DNA from 3 places in the Desulfobacca acetoxidans DSM 11109 genome. Region 1 is predicted to be linked to each of the others. Evidence: riboswitches for the same ligand, from Rfam matches in the RefSeq annotation. Region 1 holds a riboswitch; each other region holds the start of a gene.
What was found. Region 1 has a riboswitch for cobalamin ahead of DESAC_RS02925 (hypothetical protein). Riboswitches for the same ligand answer to the same signal wherever they lie in the genome.
Positions count from the first base shown of each region.

Region 2: linked by a shared signal. The riboswitch ahead of DESAC_RS03815 (hypothetical protein) and the one ahead of DESAC_RS02925 (hypothetical protein) in region 1 are both predicted to bind cobalamin.
Region 3: linked by a shared signal. The riboswitch ahead of DESAC_RS16370 (hypothetical protein) and the one ahead of DESAC_RS02925 (hypothetical protein) in region 1 are both predicted to bind cobalamin.

Region 1 covers NC_015388.1:693,620-704,059, reverse strand. The annotation lists gene DESAC_RS16720 (cell division protein FtsQ/DivIB) at 1-255, shown strand, start outside; gene ftsA (cell division protein FtsA) at 266-1,495, shown strand; gene ftsZ (cell division protein FtsZ) at 1,545-2,744, shown strand; gene DESAC_RS02935 (radical SAM protein) at 2,944-4,578, shown strand; gene DESAC_RS14970 (hybrid sensor histidine kinase/response regulator) at 4,603-7,443, opposite strand; cobalamin riboswitch at 7,809-8,000, shown strand; gene DESAC_RS02925 (hypothetical protein) at 8,290-8,547, shown strand; gene DESAC_RS02920 (TonB-dependent receptor plug domain-containing protein) at 8,587-10,440, shown strand, end outside.
Region 2 covers NC_015388.1:900,659-902,813, reverse strand. The annotation lists gene DESAC_RS03815 (hypothetical protein) at 155-1,327, opposite strand; cyclic di-GMP riboswitch class I at 1,405-1,480, opposite strand; cobalamin riboswitch at 1,656-1,832, opposite strand.
Region 3 covers NC_015388.1:902,848-906,367, forward strand. The annotation lists cobalamin riboswitch at 367-543, shown strand; cyclic di-GMP riboswitch class I at 719-794, shown strand; gene DESAC_RS16370 (hypothetical protein) at 851-1,459, shown strand; gene DESAC_RS03825 (hypothetical protein) at 1,566-2,441, shown strand; gene DESAC_RS03830 (hypothetical protein) at 2,565-3,320, shown strand.

The sequences.
Region 1 (10,440 bases):
AACGATTCATTAAATCTAGCGAGCATTTCGGAAATCCACGTAGACCCAGAGAGAGGCTTAACCATCTACCCCTCCGGGCTGGGGGTTGGTGTAAGTATCGGATTTCAGGGTCATCAACAAAAATTAGCCGGTCTGCAGAAAGTAATGCCGCTTCTAAAACAGAGAGGCGACTGGCAGAAAATCGAAAAAATAGATTTGAATTATCCGCAGCGAGTACTGGTAAGTTTAAGAAATACAGAACCTCAAACACCTTAAGGGGAACATTGTGGGGCAGGATCTCATAGTTGGTTTGGATATTGGGACGACTAAGATATGCGCCGTGGTGGGCGAGTGGCGGAATAATTGTGTGGAAATCATCGGCATCGGCACTCATCCCTCACAAGGCTTGCGCAAAGGCGTCGTCGTTAATATTGAAAATACCGTCAAGTCAATCCGCCAGGCGGTTGAGGAGGCGGAGTTGATGGCCGGCTGTGAAATCCGCTCCGTGTACACCGGTATTGCCGGCGGTCATATCAAAGGGTTTAACAGCCAGGGGATTATCGCTATTAAGAGTCGGGAAGTCCTCCAATCCGACATTAATCGGGTAATAGATGCCGCCAAGGCAGTGGCCATCCCGCTAGACCGGGAGGTAATCCATATTCTCCCCCAGGAATTCAAAGTAGACGGGCAAGACGGTATCAAAGACCCCATCGGCATTCATGGTGTGCGTCTGGAGGCCGCGGTTCACATCGTCACCGGAGCCGTCGCCGCGGTAAATAATATTATCAAGTGCTGTAATAAGGCCGGGTTGGATGTGGCCGATATTGTCCTGCAGAGCCTGGCCTCGGGTGAAGCGGTAATGGCCGAGGAAGAAAAAGAGGTTATGGTAGCTCTCATCGACCTGGGGGGGGGAACGACTGACCTGGCCATCTTTAGCGACAATTCCATAAAGCATAGTTGGGTGCTGGCCCTGGGCGGCAATAACCTCACCAATGATATCGCTGTGGGGCTGCAAACGGCCTTGCCTGAGGCCGAGAAACTGAAACAGATTCACGGTTGCACCCTCAACGTGTTGGAAGATCGGGATCAGTTGATCGAGATTCCCGGTCTGGGCGGCCGCAAGGCCAGGACCCTGTCGCGAGGTATTCTGGCAGAGATTATCCACCTCAGGGTAGAGGAAATCCTGACCATGATCCAGAAAGAGATCATCCGCGCCGGCTTTGAGATGCCGATGATCTCTGGGGTGATCGTCACCGGCGGTGGATCTATGCTGGTGGGAATGCCCGAACTCTGCGAAGAAATTTTAGGCGTGCCCACTCGGCGCGGCTATCCCATAGGAGTGGGCGGATTGACTGATGTCATCAATAACCCAGCCTATGCTACGGCAGTCGGTCTGGTCCTCTACGGGGCCCGGGCACGCACCAGGCAATCCAAGGATACTTTTCGGATCCGGGATCAGAATATTTTTAATCGTATTCTATCGCGGATGAAAAGATGGTTTAAAGAAGTAATTTAATATACCGGTGGACGAACGGGCGCTATACCTGAGAGGGAGGGTGGATTAGATGAAGGTTCAAATGGTGGAAAATGAGTCCTCTGCCAAGATCAAAGTCGTAGGCATCGGTGGGGGCGGCGGCAACGCCATCAATGACATGATTCAGGCCCAGTTGATGGGGGTGGACTTCCTGGCCGCAAATACCGACTCCCAGGCCCTGGGACTGAATCAGGCGCCGGTGAAGATAAATCTCGGCACCAACCTCACGAAAGGACTGGGAGCCGGCGGCGATCCGGAGGTCGGCCGCAATGCCGCTCTGGAAGACGCCGATATCATTCGAGAAGCCCTGAAAGGCGCCGATATGGTCTTCATCACCGCCGGAATGGGCGGCGGCACCGGGACTGGCGGTGTGCCGGTGATTGCTGAGATCTGCAGAGATTTGGGCGCCCTGACCGTCGCGGTGGTCACCAAACCTTTCTTCTTTGAAGGCCGGAAGCGGATGAAACAGGCCGAGGCCGGCATTGAGGCCACCAAAAAAGTAGTTGATACACTGATCACTATCCCCAATGACCGTCTGCTGAGCGTTGCCGCCAAGAACACCCCGGCGCTTGAAGTCTTTCGACTGGCAAACGAAGTCTTGGTCTACGCTGTGAAAGGTATCTCCGATCTCATCATGGTGACCGGCCATATCAATGTCGATTTTGCCGACGTACGCACTATCATGGGCGAGATGGGCATGGCCCTGATGGGTACCGGCATCTCCTCGGGCAATAACCGCGCCGTAGAGGCGGCCCAGAAAGCCATCTCCAGCCCGTTGTTGGAAGACCTTTCCATCCGGGGCGCTCGGGGTATTTTAATTAATATCACCAGCGGCATGGAAATCTCCCTCGATGAATTGAAAGACGCTGCCGCCCTCATCCAGGAAGAGGCGCATGATGAAGCCAATATCATCTGGGGATGGGTGGTGGATGAAAACCTAGGTGATGAAGTGCGGGTGACGGTGATCGGCACCGGCATCGGCAAAAAACCGGATATCGAGGAGACCGCCCGACTTGCCAAAAAGGTCATGGTAGAACCGGAAGAGCTCGACGTTCCCACCATCATCCGCAAAGGAGCCGAACAGATTCAAACGCCTGACCGCGCCCGTACGGACAGCAAAAAACGTTCGCGCCTGGAATTGTTGCATTCTAAGAAGAATATAGTACATCCGGATCTCCATTATGAGGAGGATGAGCTCGATATACCCACCTTTTTGCGCCAGGCGGATTGAAAACCGGGTTCAGGGGGTTCCGGATGAGAATTAGTCAAGCGTCCAAAAGTTAGGAGTCAGGAAAAAACTGGGTTCTTTATCGAGAAAGATCATCGCACATCTGCAGCACCGACTGGGGCGCGAGCAAGGCGCCATCATCCGGGAATGGGGTCATCGACGACCGGTGGCCCTGGTTTATCCTCACGAATATGAAGTGGGGATGAGCAACCTGGGTTTTCAAACCATCTATCACCTGCTGAATGAACACCCTGATTTAACCTGCGAAAGGGCCTTTCTGCCGGGCCCCGAGGAATTACTAGAATACCAGCGCACCCAGACCCCGTTACTGACCCTTGAATCCCAGCGGCCTTTGACCGACTTTGCTGCCGTGGCTTTTTCCATCTCCTTTGAACCCGATTACCTCAATGTCCTCAGGATCATGGAGCTGGCCCGGATACCGCTGTTAGCCGCAGAACGGCAGGGGCAATTCCCCTGGATCGTCGCCGGGGGTATAGCAATCTCCATGAACCCCGAGCCTCTGGCGCCTTTCCTGGATGCCTGTTTTTTAGGGGAGGGGGAGCGCGATGCGGCAAGGTGGTTTGAGACGCTTACTGACGCGAGCCGCCCGGAAAACCGTCTCACCCGCTTGCAGTACCTAGCAGCCAATATTCCCGGAACATATATCCCCACAAGCTATCGGCCGGAGTATGATGAAGATGGGACTATGCGCCGCATGGCCGTCGCTCCGGGTTTTCCCGCAACCATCAGACCGCCACACCTGATGAATCTGGACGCTTATCCGGTCCACAGCCGACTGTTGGCCCCGGGCGGCGAATTCAGCCGGATGTTTCTGGTGGAGATCAACCGTGGTTGCGGCCGGGGCTGCCGCTTCTGCGCCGCTGGTTTCATTTACCGGCCGCCGCGCAGCCGCTCCGCCGCCACGTTGCACGATCAGGTTCGATTAGGCTTGGCCACCGGCGCCAAGATCGGGTTGGTAGGTACAGCGGTGGCCGACCACCCGGAGATTTTAGACCTGTGCCGTTGGATCACCACCGCCGGGCAACAGGTAGGGCTGAGTTCTATCCGGGCCGATCGCGCCGACCGCGAGCTCTTCGACCTCTTGAAAAAAGGCGGCGTTAAAAGCGTGGCCCTGGCCCCGGAAACCGGCAATGAAAGAATGCGGCGGGTTATCAACAAGGGGCTCTCAGAGGTCCAATTGGAACAGGCGGTGATCAATCTGCATGCCGCTGGCCTGTCGCATCTGCGCCTCTATTTTATGGCGGGGCTACCCACCGAGACCAGGCAAGATATAGCGGACATTCCCCACCTGACTAAACGGCTGCAACACGCAGTAGTCAAGCACAGCCAAGGGCGCTCCCGGTTGGCCGGCATCACCCTCAGCCTGAACTCTTTCGTGCCCAAACCCTTCACCCCTTTCCAGTGGTCGGCCTTTGCCGGGGTGGCCGAACTCAAAGACCGCATCAGGATGGTGAAGCGCGGGCTGCGCGGGGAGCGGGAGGTGCGGGTGCATGCCGACCTGCCCAAGTGGGCTTATATTCAGGCACTCCTGGCCCGAGGCGACCGCCGTGTGGGAACATTACTCCTGACGGCCCATCGCGCTGGCGGGGATTGGACTACAGCCTGCCGCCAGAGTTCTTTAAACCCGGATTTTTTTGTTTTGCGGGAGCGCCGCCAGGATGAGGTCTTCCCCTGGGATTTTATCGATCATGGCATCCATAAGGAGTATCTCTGGGAAGAATACCAAAACGCCCTGGCCGCGCGGGAGACTCCACCCTGCCAACCCGATATCTGCAGTAGATGCGGGGTATGCCCAAAAAGCCGAGATGCGGTATGAAGTGCTTGTCTCTCCCCCGCTTCCCTATTTCTTCTTCCCGGCCCTTATTATAACGCGACTGAGTTCCACTATGTCCACCGGCTTGGCGATAGCCTCACAAAAGCCATAGTTCTGATAATCAGACAGAATAGGATCGTCAGCATAACCGCTGGTAACGATGACCCGCGCCTGTGGATCGATGGCCTTGATCTTCGCCTGAGCCTCTTTTCCTCCCATACCTCCGGGAACTGTCAGGTCCAGAATAACCGCATCGAAGCCCCGCCCCTCTTTGTGGGCTGCAGTATAGCGCTCAAAAGCCTCCTGGCCATCTTCGGCAAAATCGACTTCATAACCCAAACGCTGCAGCATCTTTCCCAAGGTCTCCCGGACATCGGTCTGATCGTCCATAACGAGAATGCGCCCATGCCCAAAGGCTACCTGTTTCCGTTCGGGGATGACCGATGATACTTTTTTCAAGGAGGCTGGCAGATGGATGACAAAGACGGTTCCCTCCCCCAAGGTAGACTGTACGGAAATATCGCCGCCGTGCTTTTTGACAATAGAAAAAACGGTGGTTAATCCCAACCCGCTGCCTACCTGTTTGGTGGTGAAATACGGGTCAAAGACTTTTGCCAGATATTTGGGAAGAATGCCAACGCCCTGATCGGTTACTGTTATCTTCACGTATTCCCCAGGCGGCAGGGAAAAGCCTGAGCTGGTTTGTAGGACGGCATTTTCGGCCTGCACCCGAATTGCACCTCCGGTAGGCATGGCTTGAACGGCATTGATGGCAAGATTGTGAAAGACCTGACTGATCTGCCCGGCATCGATCTCGGCAGCCCAGAGGTCCGTGGCCAGATTGAATTCACACCGGACCGGGGAACCCCGGGTAGCAAAAATGAAGGTTTCTTGAATCAGCTCTTTCAGATCCGATAATTTTTTTACCGGCACCCCGCCCTGAGCGAAAGTGAGCAATTGCTGGGCCAGGGATTGGGCTTTGAGACAGGCCCCCTCGATAACGATGAGGTTATTCAGTTCCCGGCTGCCGGCTGGCAGGCTTAGGAGGGCCAACCCGGCATTCCCCCGGATGACCGCCAGAATATTGTTGAAGTCATGGGCAATGCCGCCGGCCAGGAAACCTAAAGATTCCAGTTTATCAGCCCGAGCCTGCTCTTCTTCCAACTTCTTCTTCTCAGTAATCTCGGTCATGATACCAACATATCGCAGCCCCCCTTTATTTTTACCTTTAATGGGGTTTAGCACCACCTGCCAGACCGAGGTTGGCTCTCCCCTTAGAGACATTTCTCCTTCAAAAGCCGCCGGACGCCCCTGCTCCACCTGCTGTTTGGCCGCCGTCAGGATGGATTGCATTTCACGAGGCCAGAGTTCACAGAAAGATTGGTCGGGGATACTCCCTTCCTGGACGCCTAATCGGTCCAGACCGACACGGTTAATAGCCAAGAAGCGCCATTTCTGGTCTAAGAGACAGATAATATCAGGTGAACCTTCCACCAGGGTGCGGTAGCGTTCCTCGGACTCCGAAAGGTGGCGTCCGGCATCAAATAACCGCTGTTGAAAAATGTATAAACCGGTGAGGAGAAGGGTAATGAGCAGGGTCAGGCTAAGTGGCAGGAGGCGGTGCAGGCGAATCTTCTTCTGCCAATCCTTGGCATCTACATCCATTCCGACTACAGCCAGATTCTGACCGGTGCTCGCCACCCTAATAAACTCAAAACCGGAAATCCAGGTACCCCAGCGATCAGAGTTAGGACCTTTTACGAAAGCCTGCCCTTGTTGGAGCAAGGTCTTCAGTTCGGCACTAGCTTCATAGTAAATCTGGCCGGGGGGTGAATAATTAGCGCTGCTAACATCCTCACTGTCTACCAGCAAAACCGGATAGGGCGACCGCCAGACCATGAGATAGACAAACCGGCAATCGCCGTTGGCCTGACGGATCGATATTAACTTCTTCTTCAAGTTTTCATAGACCTCGGTTCCCAGATCAGCCTCATTGCCCTGAAGTTGCTTGATAGCCTCGGGGTTGAGTGCCGAAGCCAGTGTTCGGACTCTGGTAATTAATATCTGACGCATATCTGCGTCCAGATACCGGCCATACCAGCCCGTGGCCAGACCTCCTATACCGAGGGTCAAAAAGATGACCAGAACCAAAGCAAACGAGCCGTACAGCGGCCATCTCCAAAGTGCTGCCACCTCTGCCGTCCGCTGCCAAAGCTGGTTCTGGTAGTAAATCCATAATGTTAGCGCCAGACACAGACTAAATAGACTCCGCAGGACCGACATCTGGATTATGTCCGGCGCAGCCATAAAATATTGCTCCCAGTTCTGCCAGGGAACGATTCCAGGATACAACGGTAGAGCTTGGCTCAAAAGCAACCCCGCTAATGACAGAGCCGCACCATGCAGGATACCGGACTTGGTAGAGATAGCTACCTGCCAAAGAGCCACGATAGTCCAAATTGAGGTGGCCAACCTGGCGATAACGGCAGCCGGAAGCCAGACCTGGGAAAGCCCGACCCAAGCACTGGCAATCAGCCCCACTAGATAAAGTCCTGCCAGGGCTCGCCCCCAAACTCGCCATTTCAGGGGCAGGATAATGGAGACCCCAAACTCGGTGAGAAAGACGACATTCGCCAATAGTTGCAGCAACTTCAATCGTTCGCTCAGGACCGGTCCCCCCAGCACCGGCATAATGAGCGAAAACCACTCGAAGCAACACTGACAGAGAGCAAAAAAACCCAGCCAGATAAAAGAGCGGGGGAATTGGGGATGGCGCCTCAACGTCAAGCCGAGAAGAAAGACGAATAAGCAACCTAATCCGGTCAGGAAAGACAGGTAGTCTCTTTGAGCCTGCAGAAGAGCCAGCATGTTCTTTTAACCTACTGCGATTATGGATTAATCCTTTCACACCATATCGTGATGGTAGCCGAAATTTCAAGACCAGCCTGCGGAGTTGCCACTCACAACCCGAGGCGACTCTAACTGGTCCTCCCTGCTCCACCCAAAACTTAAAGACAGAGTGCTCTGACAACGGACAAGAACCCGCTGAACCTGCTCTCACCTAATAGCAATAATAATTTAATATGCAGAATTAATTCGGATATCGGTAAGTCTTTACTCTCTACTGTATCTTAAATTAGGTTATTAGGAAAATAAAAAAATGCTAACAGGCTTAACGCCGTAAGCCGATACCCCATTTTTTGCTTGACAGGAAGGATGTTATTCTATTATAAATGGCCCTAGTTGGTTCAGGTGCTCCATTATGGGGCTTAATAGGGAAGCCGGTGGAAGTCCGGCGCGGTCCCGCCGCTGTAACCGGGGACAAAACCTTGCGAGGTGCCACTGTCTTGGGCTAATAAGATGGGAAGGCGCAGGGAAGAGGATGATCCGGGAGTCAGAAGACCTGCCTGCAATCTTTGTGCTTTTACCCAACGCCAGATTGGGTCAGGCCAGGCTGAGCGAGTTGAGGTAAAACTCTTCAGTCAATCCTAAGGAACAAGCTAAGCTGGGTGCAATCCTTGGGTCCACACGGACTCAGGGATTATTTTTTGGGCAGGCCTTACTCTTTCCTGACGCAGCAGCGTGGCACGGATTACCACTTTTATCTTTTGCCGGAGGTGTCTCCCTTGATTTATCCTCCCTCTCGCAGGCGAGCGGATCAAGGTGCGGGACAAAAGAAATTACTCTGGGGAAATATTCTACAGGAGGAAAGCTATGAAGACAGGGGTGATTGTGTATCTCGTCGGCGGGCAGGAAATTCCGGAGCCCTACGATCTTAAGAACCAGTGCGAGCAGGCAGGGGTCAAAGCCGACCGAGTTGAGTTGGTGGGGAACTACCAGGGCTATTTCACGGTGGAGGACGCCTGGCATTTTTTAACGAGTCGAGGCTGCGGCCATGTCAGCCTTTTGGTAGCGCAATGGGAGCAGCAGCATCTGCAGCCCATGCGGCCACCGGTACGGCTCTGCGGCTGAAACTGTACCGATTATGGTTTCGGGGGGGGGAGAAAAACTATGAAGAGAATACTGTTTTTATTGATATGCTTGGTTTTACATCCGGGGATTGGCTTGGCCCAGGAAACGGCGTCCAGCGAGGGGGTGAATCCGGAGGAAACGACGAACGTCGCAGCCTTAGGGCAATCCACATCCACTTCCGAGGATGTCCAGAAGGTGGATGAGATCATCATTACGGCCACCGGTACGGAGGAGCAGTTGAAAAAAACCAGTGTTTCCTCCACGGTAATCACCGCGCCGGAGATAGAAAAGCGCCAGGTAACCCGGGTGGAGGAAATGCTCCGCTCGGTACCGGGAGTGGTGGTCAACCAGACCGGCAGCCAGGGCGGCAACACCTCTTTATTTATGCGGGGTGGAAATTCCAATATGAGCCAAGTCCTGCTCAACGGCATCCGGCTCAATAATGCCGGTGGCACCTATGACTGGGCCAACCTGACGGTTGACAATGTGGAGCGGATCGAAGTCGTTCGGGGTCCCATGAGTTCGCTCTATGGGGCGGACGCTATGACCGGGGTTACGAATCTCATCACTAAAAAGGGCGTGGGGCCGCCAACTTTCACCTACTCCGGGGCTTGGGGGGCCCATAGCGAAAAAGGACAGTTCATCAGTGAAAATCGCTTCAGTCTTATGGGGAGCGCCAAAGATCGGTTTGGCTATTCCATCGGTTTCAGCCGCATCGACGATCAGGGCATCCTGCCGATCAACAACCGCTTCGGCAGCAACGTGCTAAATGGCCGCTTCGACCTGGACCCGACGGAAAAACTCTCTTTTACCTTCTCTACCCTTTTTATCGACACCTACTTTGGCTATCCGACCGAATATGGTGACCGGGTAGATCCTGCACCCGACCCGAATCAGAACCAGACGCGGACCGACCTCTTATTTGGCCTTACCACCAAATATTCCCCCTATTCCTGGTGGGAAAACGAACTGACCCTGTCTACCTACCACCGGGATTGGAGCTATGATGACGCCTTCGATCCCGTGGACATCTTCGGCGGTTCGGTTTTCCATCCCATTGAGGACCGTTCCAGTCTGGATTATCGCTCCAACCTGCGTTTCAATTTTAGTGATCGGATAGGAACGACTACTACTATCGGCTTGGCAGCCTTTACGGAACGCCTGAAACAGAGCTATGAGAGTTTCGGAGTCTGGCCTTATAGTTCGGAAACCAGAGCCCACCGCCGCAGCGTCGATTTCTATTTTCAGGAACAGATCAGTTTCTGGGAGCGGTTGTTTCTTACCGCCGGTATGCGTCTGGAAGACAATACCGCCTTTGACGGGACCGAGTTCAGCCCGCGGGCCTCGGCCGCCTTTCGGATCACCGAGACCGATACGACCTTGCGGGCCGCCGGGGGGCGGGCCATTAAGGCGCCTACCTTCAGTGAACAGTATTACCAATCCACCACTGCCGTGGGCAATCCCAACCTCAAACCCGAAAAAAACACCTCCTGGGAGGTGGGGGTGGACCAATACGCCCTCAATGACCGGCTGAAGTTCGGACTGACTTATTTCGAAAACCACTTCACCGACCTGATCGCCTACATCACCCGGGCCTGGCCCGCCACATCCTTTTACGGCAATATCAGCGACGCCCGCGTCCGGGGGCTGGAAACCAGCCTGACGGCCAAACCCTTACCTTATTTAACTCTCTCGGCCTCCTACACCTATCTTTTGTCGCAGGTGCTCAGTACCGGGGGCGAAGATCTGGGCCTCAACTACGAGGTCGGCAAACCGTTGGTAAGACGCCCCAAACATACCGTCAGCTTTACCATCAACTATGACCACAAACCCTTTAACGTCAATCTGAATGGCCTCTACGTCGGCAAACGGGATGACTTTTATTACATCACC
Region 2 (2,155 bases), 200 kb from region 1:
TTCCTTTACCCCTACCTTTGTAATTTAACAACATTGAGGTCAGGGTGAGGGGTGAATCAGATATTGTGGGCATCGATAGACTTCCGCCGCGCCAACAAAGACCTGTTCGGTTAATGACAGGATAATCCGTCTTTCCCCCTGATCACGGCCACAATCAGTGACTCCGGCGCCGCCGCGCCGCAGCCAGGCGACAAAGACCGGCGCCCAGGAGCAGCACCGCGCCGGGGAGGGGAACTGGCGCAGCATCCAACGTAATCACCCAGGCTTCCGTCTTCCCAGCAGGATTGGACCCTTTTCCGGCAATCGTGAGGCCATCCGCAGAGACGCCAAGGGCTTCTGTTAACCCCCATCCGGTCGTGTCGACGCCGGCCGCGATCAACAATTCTTCAATGCTGACCATTCCAAGTTGTTCCGTCCATACAAACGCCTCAGTGCCGTTTCCAGATGTGCTTCTGCCAACCACGGTGGACCCGTCCGCAGAAACCGACAAGGCTTCGCTCGAAAAACTTCCTCCCGCCAGGTCGCCCAGGCCTATCATGCCGCCTGATTCGGTCCAGAGAAACGCTTCTCTTCCGTTGGAGGATAAGGAATTTCCGACCACGGCCAAGCCGTTATCAGAAATATCTTCCGCTACGCTCTTAAAAGATCCTCCCGGCAGATCTCCTAACCCCACCATGCCGGTTGATGCTTTCCAAATAAATGCTTCTTGACCATTGCTGGAGTGGCTCCAACCGACCACGACCGAACCATCCGCGGAAACTCCAGTGCCCTTGCTGTTAAAATCAGATCCCGGCAGATCTCCTAACCCCACCATGCCGGTTGATGCTTTCCAAACAAAAGCCTCATCACCGCTAGTGGACGTGGAGTAACCCACCACAGTGGAACCGTCCGCAGAGACGCTATCGGCGTAGCTTCTGGTATACCCCCCCGCTAGGTCGCCCAGACCTTTTATGCCGCCTGACGCGGTCCAAATAAACGCCTCTTCGCCTAAGCCAGACCGGCTCCAACCAGCCACGACCGAGCCATTCCCAGAAACGCCGAAGGCGATGCTATAAGTTTCCCCTCCCGGCAGATCGCCCACCTTCGCAAAGCCGCTCGAAGCCGTCCAACGAAACGCCTCGGCAGCGTAAGTAGGGGTAGACTGAAGACCGACTATAATGGAGCCATCCGCAGAAATGTCGTAAGCTACGCTACCTTTATAACCCTCCGACATGCCAAGGCCCGAAAATGTCATCGATTCGGAAGCCGCGGGAAGGAGCAGCATCAATGCCAAGGCCATGAAACAACCAAGCATCTGGTTCGTTATTGTCCTTCGATCAATACGCATGTGTTTATCTCCCTTCATGTACCATTATTTCAGGCAATTCGTTTATGCAATGGATAAACAAAAAAACCGGGCTGCCTGGTGGCAACCCGGCCGTCTCTGCTGAGACCCGCGGCTTTCCGGCCCCCGGTCGCCCGGGGTGTGGCTTGTTCACGACGTAACCATTTTTGGATCAGGCGGTGCCTTTGCTTACATCATGCCATGCTGCTTTACTCCGGCTGAGAGTTGACCGAAAAAAACCCGATTCCGCGGGAATCGGGGCCTTGCCTCATTCTGGCATCTACCATCTCTATAAGGCCCTCGGACCCGTTCCGCGAGGTCTGCATTGGACCATATCCCTATGAAACTGCCAGGTCTTCTGGCTCACGGATCGACCTACCAACCGCGCCTTCCCATGGGAGCTGCACTACCCCACAGTGGCTCACCTGCGGCCTTCGTCCCCGTTCACAGCGGCGCGCCCGCCTGGGATTCACACCCAGTTCCCTTGGCCAGTCATGGTGTTATCGTTCCTTGATTCACACCCTTCCCGGGGTCCGCTCGGCGACCCACCGGGGATCACTCTGTAGCTTCACCTCCTTTCCGGAAAATTCGGCGCCCCGAGACAACCTCCATTGCCATCCCACAATCCCGGGCGCCCCCTTGACTGGCCGAAAATGCTGGAAAAACAACTTTCGGCCATCAATTCACAATTGCAATCATATTAAAAATCTCAGTTAGAGACTTGGGCAATATTGCTCAATGTTGAGATAATTTTGCTCTTTTCTACTGTCGCCATATTAGAAATCTCAGTTGGCTCAAGGTTGAGATGAAGGCATAAAAAAAACCGGGATG
Region 3 (3,520 bases), 210 kb from region 1:
AAGGGGGGAAAGGGGGAACCTCCCACAGGCGCTGGGAAGGTGAGCTTTTTAAGTCCCCCTTTGGTGGCGAGGCAGGAAGACATTATCACCGGACATTGAGAAAGAGGACAGATAAAGAGCAAAATTATCTCAACATTGAGCAATATTGCCCAAGTCTCTAACTGAGATTTTTAATATGATTGCAATTGTGAATTGATGGCTGAAAGTTGTTTTTCCAGCGTTTTCGGCCAGTCAAGGGGGCGCCCGGGATCGTGGGATGGCAATGGAGGTTGTCTCGGGGCGCCGAATTTTCCAGAAAGGAGGTGAAGCCACAGAGTGATCCCCGGTGGGTCGCCGAGCGGACCCCGGGAAGGGTGTGAATCAAGGAACGATAACACCATGACTGGCCAAGGGAACTGGGTGTGAATCCCAGGCGGGCGCGCCGCTGTGAACGGGGACGAAGGCCGCAGGTGAGCCACTGTGGGGTAGTGCAGCTCCCATGGGAAGGCGCGGTTGGTAGGTCGATCCGTGAGCCAGAAGACCTGGCAGTTTCATAGGGATATGGTCCAATGCAGACCTCGCGGAACGGGTCCGAGGGCCTTATAGAGATGGTAGATGCCAGAATGAGGCAAGGCCCCGATTCCCGCGGAATCGGGTTTTTTTCGGTCAACTCTCAGCCGGAGTAAAGCAGCATGGCATGATGTAAGCGAAGGCACCGCCTGATCCAAAAATGGTTACGTCGTGAAGAAGCCACACCCCGGGCGACCGGGGGCCGGAAAGCCGCGGGTCTCAGCAGAGACGGCCGGGTTGCCACCAGACAGCCCGGTTTTTTTTGTCCATTGAATGAACACATTTTTTGAGGAGAGAACTTATGAAAAAACTTTTCTTTACCTGCCTGGCGCTTTTTGTCTTGTCCCTCTTCAGCTTTTCCGGAGTCCATGCCACCTTAGTGGTAAAAGATGACGCGGTTTTTGGCGATGATGCCATCACCCTGGATACCGACACCGGATGGGAATGGCTGGATCTATCGGCCTCGCTTGGCAAATGCCGCAGCTATGTGAACACCCAGTTTGGCGTCGGTGGAGATTTCGAAGGATTCCGGTATGCCACTGTGGCCGAAGCCGAGGGTTTGTGCGTGGCAGCCGGCATGCCTCTTGGGGAAACACAAAATCAGGCCGATTTTGACGCGGTGGCTTATCTGGTCTCTTTGGTGGGACAGACTCGCAGCCAGGCAGGGTATCCGGAAATTCTTTCCATGACGGAATCAGGCACTTCCGTAGGAGCCGATTTTTATTGGGCTAATGGTGTGCCAACTTATCTAACCGGATTGACCGGCCAGTGGTATGGTGAAACTGCGGCTATTGCGACTGTCAGCAGTTGGCTGGTCCGGGAAGCTGCCCCTGTCCCCCTCCCCGGGGCGGTGTTGCTGCTAGGGTCCGGCTTGCTGCGCCTGATCGGCATACGGCGCGGCAGGAGCTAAACGGGGATAACCTGATCTATGGCGCCGCCTGCCGACTTCGGTCTTCCGGACGACGGGCGGCGCCGGAGCAGTGTGATCACCGGGTAAATTCTGCAAGGAGAGTGCGATGAAACAAGGGCAGTTTTTTTTGTTTGTTCTATTGGTTCTGGCGGGGGTGATGGTGGCTGCTCCTGCCTTAGCGAGCCCTTTTGCCACGGAAGTGGTAAGCGCCACCGGTACTTTCGGCCCCGGATCACTGTACAGCGATCCCAGCGCGGCGCTCGGCAAGCCCACCACCTGGATCAAGGGTTCCGATGTGGGCGGGAAGAATATGGCCTGCTCCATGGTCTATCCCTCCTGGAACACCGATCCGGAGGGGAATAAGCTCATTACCACGATCGGCGCGCAAGCCCAGATCACGGTTACCTTCGACCACAACATCACCAATGACCCCCTGAACCCCTACGGGATCGACTTCATCGTTTTTGGAAACGACCTCTACTGGGGAACGGGCATGGTGGGTCCCACAACGAACATGGAGACCTACTACGTTGCCTCAGGAACCGGTTGGTCGGACCCGGGCATTGTGAGTGTGGCCCAGTACCTGGAAGGCCCCTGGTACACGTATTCGACGGGACCGTACTTCGACACCACTACCTATCCCACCCAGGCCTTTGCCTGGGACCGGGAGAACGACGCCTGGGGGGCCGAGCTCGACTGGACAAAACCCGTTAATCCGGCGCTGAATCCCACCGAGGATTTCGTTGGCCTCTCGGTGGCGGATGTCATCGACCTTTATGCCGGTTCGGCGGGAGGGACCGGCTATGATCTCGCTGCATCGGGCTTTGAGTGGATTCGATACATCAAGGTCGAATCCTCCAGCAGCACCAAGCTGGCCGAAATCGACGGATTTGCCGATGTAGCCCCTGTCCCCGTTCCCGGGGCGGTGTTGCTGCTGGGAAGCGGGCTTTTCCGCCTGTTGGGGCAGCGCCGGAGAAAATAAGCCCATAATTATCGCCAATACCATAGTTTTTCTTAAAGAAATATTCAGGGGCCGGGTCTCCCGACCCTGGTTTGAAAAATGTTGGCAATAACCATAAGAGGTATGAGTAGAGGATCGAAGGAGATGAAAAAGTACTTGAGCATTATCCTGGTCTTGCTGGCCGTGGCCATGGCCGCGGGTCCGGCGCAATCATTCACCTTTAATGATATTGACTTTTGGGTTGGCAGCGGCTCCAATCGGGCGGCGCTGGTGGTCCAATGGTTTGACCCCCGTATGGAAAACGCCCTGGTGTGGGGCTACCGCTGGGACGGCGAGGCCTCGGGAGAAGATATGATGACCGCCATCGCCGGGGCCTGCGATATACGCTCTTCCAATAATGGCGCGGTGGTTTACACCACTACCGGAGCGGACAGCCGGTTAGGGGCCCAGTTGACCACCTGGAGCGGGTTTGGCGGCGACAAGACCCTGTTCGGCATCGGCTACGATCTGGACAATGACGGCGGTTTTGCCTACGTCAACGGCGCCGACGAGACCGGCCATGCCGCCGACGCCGATGATCTCTATTTCGAAGGCTGGTATAACGGTTTCTGGTCTTACTGGGTGGAGGATGACGGCGACAATATCATCGGCAATAACATGACCTTCTCCAATTGGGGCATGTCGGCCCGGACCCTGAGCAACGGCAGCATCGATCTGTGGGGCTGGGACGATGATCTGGACAGTTTTTTCGGCGGCGGCGACGGTATAGGCCAGCCCGTGGGGCCTTACGCCGCGGCGACGGCGCCAGTCCCGATTCCCGGCGCGGTGCTGCTGCTAAGCACCGGCCTGCTGCGTCTGGCGGGAATGAGAAGACGCCGGGAGTGGGTGGCCGGTCAGTGACTATATTTTCCCGGATAAGCCCGAATCATTAGCACCTCTTCCTAACCCTTGCCCCTCTTGGGTTAACCCTCACCCCCGCGTTTTTATCTCAATGTAGACCTGGTTCCCAAGCTCCGGCTTGGGAACCGAATGAAGACCCCAGCTCTGATTGGTCGCTTTTTATCAGGGTGCAGTTGCGCCTTTCGAGATTTGATGAAACC